2 regions of the Streptomyces sp. NPDC048419 genome follow, and region 1 is predicted to be linked to the other one. Evidence: predicted binding sites of a transcription regulator. Region 1 holds the regulator's gene; the other holds the start of a gene.
What was found. Region 1 encodes HrcA, which represses chaperone genes, less so after heat shock. Its sites were predicted from a motif close to TTNGCACTCNGNNNNNCNGAGTGCNAA; they were not measured.
Positions count from the first base shown of each region.

Region 1 (4,410 bases):
CGTGCCGGCCCTCGACGTAGATGCGTCCGGCGCGCGCCATACGCGCGCGTGCGCCCGGGACGGCGACCGAACCGGATGCCGTACGGGTGGGGCGGACCGGGCCCGAGGACGGGCGTACCAGCGTCACCACCCGGCCCTCCAGCAGAAACCCGCGCGGCTCCAGCGGGAACACCCGGTGCTTGCCGAAGCGGTCCTCCAGCGTCACCGTGCCCGCCTCGCAGCGGATCACCGCGCCGCAGAAACCGGTGCCGGGCTCCTCGACCACCAGACCCGGCTCGGCCGCGACCTCCGGCACCGGCTTGGGCTTCTTCCACGGCGGGGTGAGGTCGGCGGAGTACTGGCGCATTCGGATGACGATAGGAGAACCGGCCGGGCGGCGGTCACGACACGCCGAAACGCGCCGCCAGCTCGTCCCGCTGAGCCCGCACGAACCGCGCGTCCACCACCGCTCCGTGACCGGGCACGTACAGCGCGTCCTCGCCGCCCAGCGCGAGCAGCCGGTCGAGCGCGGCCGGCCAGTGCGACGGCACGGCGTCGGAACCGGCCTGCGGCTCGCCGGACTCCTCGACCAGGTCGCCGCAGAAGACCACCTCGGGCGAGCCCGGCACCAGCACCACCAGGTCGTGGGCCGTGTGGCCCGGGCCCACGTTCGCCAGCAGGACCTGCCGGCCGCCGCCCAGGTCGAGGGTCCACTCGCCGGAGACGTGGTGCCGGGGAGCGGGCAGCGCGTCCACCGCCTCCTCGGCGGCGTGCGCGTCCAGGCCGTTGCCCACCGCGTCGGACCGCAGCTCCTCGCGCGCGTGCCGTGCCTCGAAGAGCGCGTCCATGCCCACCGCGCCGTACACCTCGGTGCCCGCGAACGCCGCCGCCCCGAAGACGTGGTCGAAGTGCGGATGCGTGAGGGCGAGATGGGTCACACGGTGGCCGGCGAGCTCCTGCGCCTCGGTGCGCAGCCGCGTGCCCTCCGCGAGGCTGGAGCCCGCGTCGACCAAGAGCGCCATGCCCTCGCCGACGACCAGCCCGGCCGTGCAGTCCCAGCGCGGAAGCCGGCAGCGCCCGACCCCGGCCGCCACCCGCTCCCACCCGAGCTCTTCCCAAGTCACCGTCATACGGCGACGCTAGCGGTACAAGCCGGTCCGGCCGGGACTGCCTTGCCCGGGGCGTACCCCACCGCCGTACACTGGGCCGGGGAACTCTGGCACTCGGACGGACAGAGTGCCAGGCGAAGCGCCCGGGGACGACTTTCTGGAGGTGTGCGCGATGCTGAGTGAACGACGGCTCCAGGTCCTGCGCGCCATCGTCCAGGACTACGTCGGCACCGAGGAGCCGGTGGGCTCCAAGGCCCTGACCGAGCGGCACGGCCTCGGAGTCTCCCCGGCCACCGTGCGCAACGACATGGCGGCCCTGGAGGACGAGGGGTACATCGCCCAGCCGCACACCAGCGCCGGGCGCATCCCGACCGACAAGGGCTACCGGCTGTTCGTCGACAAGCTCGCCGGAGTCAAGCCGATGACCGGGCCCGAGCGGCGGGCCATCCAGAACTTCCTCGACGGCGCCGTCGACCTGGACGACGTCGTGGCGCGGACCGTGCGGCTGCTCGCGCAGCTGACCCGGCAGGTCGCCGTCGTGCAGTACCCCTCGCTGACCCGCTCGACGGTGCGGCACGTGGAGCTGCTCTCGCTCGCTCCCGCGCGCGTGATGCTCGTGCTGATCACCGACACCGGCCGGGTGGAGCAGCGCATGGTCGACTGCCCGGCGCCGTTCGGGGAGGCCTCGCTGGCGGATCTGCGGGCGCGGCTGAACAGCAAGGTCGCGGGCCGCCGCTTCGCGGACGTCCCGCGACTGGTCGAGGACCTCCCCGAGGGCTTCGACGTCGAGGACCGGGGTACGGTCTCGACGGTGCTCTCCACCCTCCTGGAGACACTCGTCGAGGAGAACGAGGAGCGGCTGATGATCGGCGGCACCGCCAATCTGACCCGCTTCGGGCATGACTTCCCCCTCACCATCCGCCCCGTCCTGGAGGCGCTGGAGGAGCAGGTCGTGCTCCTCAAGTTGCTTGGAGAGGCGGGGGATTCGGGCATGACGGTGCGCATCGGGCACGAGAACGCCTATGAGGGACTCAACTCCACTTCTGTGGTGTCGGTGGGCTACGGTTCGGGCGGCGAGGCAGTCGCCAAGCTCGGCGTGGTCGGACCGACCCGCATGGACTACCCGGGAACGATGGGAGCGGTACGCGCAGTGGCACGGTACGTCGGACAGATCCTGGCGGAGTCGTAAGTGGCCACGGACTACTACGCCGTTCTAGGCGTGCGCCGCGACGCGTCGCAGGAAGAGATCAAGAAGGCCTTCCGGCGGCTCGCGCGCGAGCTGCACCCGGACGTCAATCCGGACCCGAAGACCCAGGAGCGGTTCAAGGAGATCAACGCCGCCTACGAGGTGCTGTCGGACCCGCAGAAGAAGCAGGTCTACGACCTCGGCGGCGACCCGCTCTCGCAGGCGGGCGGCGCGGGCGCGGGCGGTTTCGGCGCCGGTGGCTTCGGCAACTTCTCCGACATCATGGACGCCTTCTTCGGCACGGCGTCGCAGCGCGGTCCGCGCTCGCGCACCCGCCGCGGCCAGGACGCCATGATCCGGCTGGAGATCGAGCTCGACGAGGCGGCCTTCGGCACGACCAAGGACATCCAGGTCGACACGGCGATCGTCTGCTCCACCTGCAGCGGTGAGGGCGCGGCGCCGGGCACCACCGCCCAGACCTGCGACATGTGCCGCGGCCGCGGTGAGGTCTCGCAGGTCACCCGGTCCTTCCTGGGCCAGGTCATGACCTCGCGGCCGTGCCCGCAGTGCCAGGGCTTCGGCACCGTGGTGCCCAGCCCCTGCCCGGAGTGCGCGGGCGACGGCCGGGTCCGCTCCCGCCGTACGCTCACGGTCAAGATCCCCGCCGGTGTGGACAACGGCACCCGCATCCAGCTCGCGGGCGAGGGCGAGGTCGGCCCCGGCGGCGGCCCCGCAGGCGATCTCTACGTCGAGATCCACGAGCTGCCGCACTCGACGTTCCAGCGGCGCGGCGACGACCTGCACTGCACGGTCACGATCCCGATGACGGCGGCGTCCCTCGGCACCAAGGTCCCGCTGGAGACGCTGGACGGCATGGAGGAGGTCGACATCCGGCCCGGTACCCAGTCCGGCCAGTCGATCCCGCTGCACAGCCGGGGCGTGACGCATCTGCGGGGCGGCGGCCGCGGCGACCTCATCGTGCACGTCGAGGTCCAGACCCCCAACAAGCTCGACCCCGACCAGGAGCGCCTCCTGCGCGAACTGGCCAAGCTCCGCGGCGAGGAGCGCCCGACAGGGCAGTTCCAGCCGGGTCAGCAGGGACTGTTCTCGCGGCTGAAGGACGCCTTCAACGGACGCTGAGTCACACGCGTCACGGCCGCCCGTACGAAGGGCGCGGGCGGCCCATGTGAAGGGGACGGGTGGATTCGGACTTGTTCGGAGGACGTGACAACATGCCGTCATGTCCTCCGCGCTGACCGATCTCTTCCGTCATCCGATCGTGCAGGCCCCCATGGCGGGCGGCGTCTCCGTACCCCATCTCGCGCAGGCCGTGTCCGAGGCGGGCGGGCTGGGGTTCCTGGCCGCCGGGTACAAGACGGCCGACGGCATGTACCAGGAGATCAAGCAGCTCCGCGGGCTGACCACCCGCCCCTTCGGCGTGAACCTGTTCCTGCCGCAGCCCGACCACGCCGACCCCGGCGCGGTCGAGATCTACGCCCACCAGCTGGCCGGCGAGGCCGCCTGGTACGAGACCGAGCTCGGCGACCCGGACACCGGCCGCGACGACGGCTTCGACGCCAAGCTCGCCGTGCTGCTCGACAACCCCGTGCCGGTGGTCTCCTTCCACTTCGGTGTGCCGAGCCGCGAGGTGATCGACTCCCTGCACCGCGCCGGAACCTTCACCCTGGTCGCCGCGACGACCGCGGAGGAGGCCCTCGCGGTGGAGCGCGCCGGCGCCGACGCGGTCGTGGCGCAGGGCGTGGAGGCCGGCGGCCACCAGGGCACGCACCGGGACGGCCCGGAGAACAACGGCGCCGGTATCGGCCTGCTGTCCCTCGTCGCCCAGGTGCGCGAGACGGTGAGCATCCCTATCGTCGCCGCCGGCGGCATCATGCGCGGCGGGCAGATCGCCGGGGTGCTGGCGGCGGGCGCGAGCGCGGCCCAACTCGGCACGGCGTTCCTCGCCACCCCGGAGTCCGGCGCGAACGCCGTCCACAAGCAGGCGCTGACCAACCCCCTGTTCGTACGTACGGAGTTGACCCGTGCGTTCAGCGGCCGCCCGGCCCGCGGCCTGGTCAACCGCTTCATGCGCGAGCACGGCCCGTACGCCCCCGCCGCCTACCCGGAGGTCCACCA
Region 1 is NZ_JBICXT010000002.1:661,888-666,297, forward strand. Features, by position in the region: gene ACGFYN_RS06890 (DUF3097 domain-containing protein) at 1-346, opposite strand, end outside; gene ACGFYN_RS06895 (MBL fold metallo-hydrolase) at 381-1,109, opposite strand; gene hrcA (heat-inducible transcriptional repressor HrcA) at 1,261-2,277, shown strand; gene dnaJ (molecular chaperone DnaJ) at 2,278-3,414, shown strand; gene ACGFYN_RS06910 (nitronate monooxygenase) at 3,515-4,410, shown strand, end outside.

Region 2 (4,410 bases), 630 kb from region 1:
AGTGGGCGTGGCCGTGGCCCGCGGCGGCGGCCGGCTCTTCCTCTTCCTTCTTCTCGACGACCAGGGTCTCGGTCGTGAGCAGCAGGGAGGCGATGGAGGCGGCGTTCTCCAGGGCGGAGCGGGTGACCTTGACCGGGTCGATGACGCCGGCCTTGACCAGGTCGCCGTACTCGCCGGTGGCGGCGTTGAAGCCCTGGCCCTTCTCGAGCTCGGCGACCTTGGAGGTGATGACGTAGCCCTCCAGGCCGGCGTTCTCGGCGATCCAGCGCAGCGGCTCGACGACCGCGCGGCGGACGACGGCGACACCGGTGGCCTCGTCGCCGCTCTTGCCGAGGGAGCCCTCGAGCACCTTGGCGGCGTGGACGAGCGCGGAGCCACCACCGGAGACGATGCCCTCCTCGACCGCGGCGCGGGTCGCGGAGATGGCGTCCTCCAGACGGTGCTTCTTCTCCTTCAGCTCCACCTCGGTGGCGGCGCCGACCTTGATCACGCACACGCCGCCGGCCAGCTTCGCGAGGCGCTCCTGGAGCTTCTCGCGGTCCCAGTCGGAGTCGGTGTTCTCGATCTCGGCCTTGATCTGGTTGACGCGGCCCGCGACGTCCGAGGAGTCGCCGGCGCCGTCGACGACGGTCGTGTCATCCTTGGTGACCGTCACGCGGCGGGCGGAGCCGAGCACGTCCAGGCCGACCTGGTCGAGCTTGAGGCCGACCTCTTCGGAGATGACGGTGGCGCCGGTGAGGGTCGCCAGGTCCTGCAGCATCGCCTTGCGGCGGTCGCCGAAGCCGGGGGCCTTCACCGCGACGGCGTTGAAGGTGCCGCGGATCTTGTTGACCACCAGGGTCGACAGGGCCTCGCCCTCGACATCCTCGGCGATGATCAGCAGCGGCTTGGAGGAGCCGGCCTGGATGACCTTCTCCAGCAGCGGCAGCAGGTCGGCGATGGAGCCGATCTTGCCCTGGTTGATGAGGATGTAGGGGTCCTCCAGGACGGCTTCCATGCGCTCCTGGTCCGTCACGAAGTACGGCGACAGGTAACCCTTGTCGAAGGCCATGCCCTCGGTGAAGTCCAGCTCCAGACCGAAGGTGTTGGACTCCTCGACGGTGATGACACCGTCCTTGCCGACCTTGTCCATCGCCTCGGCGATGAGCTCGCCGACCTGGCTGTCCTGGGCGGACAGTCCGGCCACGGCGGCGATGTCGGACTTCTCGTCGATCGGGCGGGCGGTCGCGAGGAGCTCCTCGGAGACCGCGGCCACGGCCGCGTCGATGCCCTTCTTCAGCAGCGCCGGGGAAGCACCCGCGGCGACGTTGCGCAGGCCCTCGCGCACGAGCGCCTGGGCGAGCACGGTGGCGGTGGTGGTGCCGTCGCCCGCGATGTCGTTGGTCTTGGTCGCCACCTCCTTCACCAGCTGCGCGCCGAGGTTCTCGTACGGGTCCTCGACCTCGACCTCACGGGCGATGGTGACGCCGTCGTTGGTGATGGTGGGCGCGCCGAACTTCTTGTCGATGACGACGTTGCGGCCCTTGGGGCCGATCGTCACCTTGACCGTGTCGGCCAGCTTGTTGACGCCGCGCTCGAGGGCGCGACGGGCGTCCTCGTCGAACTTCAGGATCTTCGCCATGACAGCGGGAGCCCTCTCGGATTTCAGGGGTGGAAAATGCGCTGCGCCCCGGGCGCCCGGCTTGTTAAAGGTCGCGGGGGCCAGGGGCGCAGCTCAGAACAATGTGTGCGAGATGAATTACTTCTCGACGATCGCGAGCACGTCGCGAGCCGAGAGGACGAGGTACTCCTCGCCGTTGTACTTCACCTCGGTGCCGCCGTACTTGCTGTACAGCACGACGTCGCCGGTCTTGACGTCGAGCGGAAGACGCTCGCCGTTCTCGAAACGGCCCGGGCCCACAGCGAGGACGACGCCCTCCTGGGGCTTCTCCTTCGCGGTGTCCGGGATGACCAGGCCGGAGGCCGTGGTCTGCTCGGCGTCGAGCGGCTGGACCACGATGCGGTCCTCAAGCGGCTTGATGGCAACCTTGGAGCTGGCGGTCGTCACGATCCGACCTCCCCCTTCGGAGATCTCACGGGGTTAACTGTCTGAGGTGGCGACCAGGTCGATCCGTCGTCGCGGGTGCCGGACCTGCCCGTCGCGTTGTTGGCACTCTCCAGGGGGGAGTGCCAGGGCCGAGACTATGACCGGGGTTAGCACTCGGTCAAGCGGAGTGCCAATCCCTACGGCGCGTCGGACGGGATTGGCGGCCTGGAAGGCCTCGTCTCAAGCGCCGGACGCGCTGAAAATGCGCACCCGGCGCTCTGGAAGTCAGACGTAGTCCTCCAGGCGGCCCACCGTCAGCCCCCGCTCCTGTACCCGGCGCAGCAGCCGCAGCGTTCGCTCGCGCAGGGTCAGGCCCGTTCCTTCGTCCGGGTCGACGGCCACAATGTCGCCGGGGCGCAGGTGGCCGGGGCCCTTGGTGTACGTCAGGTCGCCGGTGCCGGTCATGGACGCCCGCCACAGCACGAGGGCCGAGATGCCGCAGTCGGCGGCCGCCCGGCGGGTGGTGGTGTCGTAGATGCCGTAGGGCGGACGGAAGAGGCGGGGGCGGGTGCCGAGGCGGGCGCGGAGCCTGTCCTGCTGGCCGCAGATCTCGGCGCGCTGGCGGGCGTAGGACAGGCCGCGCAGGGCGGGGTGGTCGAGCGTGTGGTTCTGGATGCCCGCGCCGGCCGACCGGAGCCGGGCGAAGTGGCCGTAGTCCGGCCCGACGACGCTGTCGGTGAGGAACACGCTGACGGGCAGGCGCAGTTCGCGGACCATGTCGACGAACCGCGGGTCCTTCTCGGCCCCGTCGTCGTAGGTCAGGAAGACGACCTTGCCGCGGGTCCGGACGCGGTGCACGACCGGGGGCAGGCCCCGGCCCGCGGCCCGGGCCGGTGAGGCGCGGGACGGCCTCGGGGCGGGCGCCAGCGGGGCCGCGAGGCCCCAGCGGTGGTACGCCCGTTCGGCCGGGCCGGCCGGCTCGTGCGGCCGTACCCGCTGGGCCGCCTTCTCGCTCAGCCGCTCGATGGGGTCGACGGACTGGGCGCAGCCGGTGAGCAGGGCGAGGGCCAGCCCGCCGGCCGCCAGGACCCTCGGCCTCACAGGTAGTCCTCCAGGCGGGCCACGGCGTAGCCCTTGGCCGTGACCATGTTCAGGAAGCGGCGCATGTCGTCGACCATCGTGCCCTTCCACTCGTCGCGGCCGCGGAAGTGGGTGAGCACGATGTCGCCCGGGTGCAGGTCCTGGTCGTCCTCGCGGTACTCCCAGTGGTCGACGTAGACCTCCTCGTCCCAGATCGGCGCGTACTTGATTCCGCAGGACTTGGCGGCGACGAGGGTGTCGCGGTCGTAGTTGCCGAACGGCGGGCGAAAGACGGTCGGCGCCCGGCCGAACTGCTTCTTCATGACGGCCTGCATGCCGCAGATCTCGTGCTTCTGCTCCTCGTAGGACAGCCCGGGCAGATACGGGTGGGTGAGGGTGTGGTTGTTGACGGTGTGGCCCTCACGCTGCATCGTCCGGAAGTACCCGTAGTCGTCCTTGATCTCCTTGTTGGTGAGGAAGGCGGTGTACGGGACCTTCAGATCGCTCATCATCCGCAGGAACGCCGGGTCCTTCTCGGAACCGTCGTCGATCGTCAGGAAGACGACCCTCTGGTTCGTGGGGATCGTCGTGAAGACGGGCGGGAGGTCCAGTTCCTCCTGGTCCTGCACCTCGAAGCCCTTGCGGGCGGTGATCCTCGGCTTTCGGGCGGGCGGCGGCGGAGCCGTGAGCGGGACCCTCGCCAGGCTCCAGTGCCTCGCCGCGGCGACGCGGGCGGCGTGCGCCGCGCGCAGGGCCGTGGCGTACGAGTCGAGAGCGCGCGCGGGGGGCGCCTGGAGCGGCTGCGGCCCGGCGGCCGGACGTACCTCGCGGCCGCCGGGCGAGGCGCAGCCCGAGGCGACGGCCGCGGCGGCGAGGGCGGCGATCCCGCCACGGACCCACATGCCGCTGTGAGTCCGATTCTTTTCATTTTGTCCTACTGCTCGCATGGCGCCGGATCCTCGCAGGCCGGAGCGTCGAAACGGGCCCGACACCGCTGCTCGCGGCAGACCGTCCACCGACTGGCCCACAATGACCCGGTGAACGACCTCGCACCTCTTCTCACCCCCGAAGGCCGCGCCCTCCTCGACGAGGTGCGCGGCACGGCCCCCGCCGACGAACTCGCCGTCGCCACCCGGCTGCGCCGCGCGCACCCCGCCGAACTGGTGTCGGCGGCGATCGGGCAGGCGCGGCTGCGGCAGCGGGCGGCGGCCAAGTTCGGCGCCGGGGACGCGGAGCGGATGTTCTTCACGCCGAACGGGGTGGAGCAGTCGACGCGCGCGAGTGTCGCCACGTATCGCGCGGAG
Region 2 is NZ_JBICXT010000002.1:28,251-32,660, reverse strand. Features, by position in the region: gene groL (chaperonin GroEL) at 1-1,621, opposite strand, end outside; gene groES (co-chaperone GroES) at 1,739-2,047, opposite strand; gene ACGFYN_RS04115 (polysaccharide deacetylase family protein) at 2,312-3,127, opposite strand; gene ACGFYN_RS04110 (polysaccharide deacetylase family protein) at 3,124-4,008, opposite strand; gene ACGFYN_RS04105 (methyltransferase domain-containing protein) at 4,144-4,410, shown strand, end outside.
Region 2: a site for HrcA is predicted at 2,194-2,220, ahead of groES (co-chaperone GroES). Genes of this name have one in related genera too.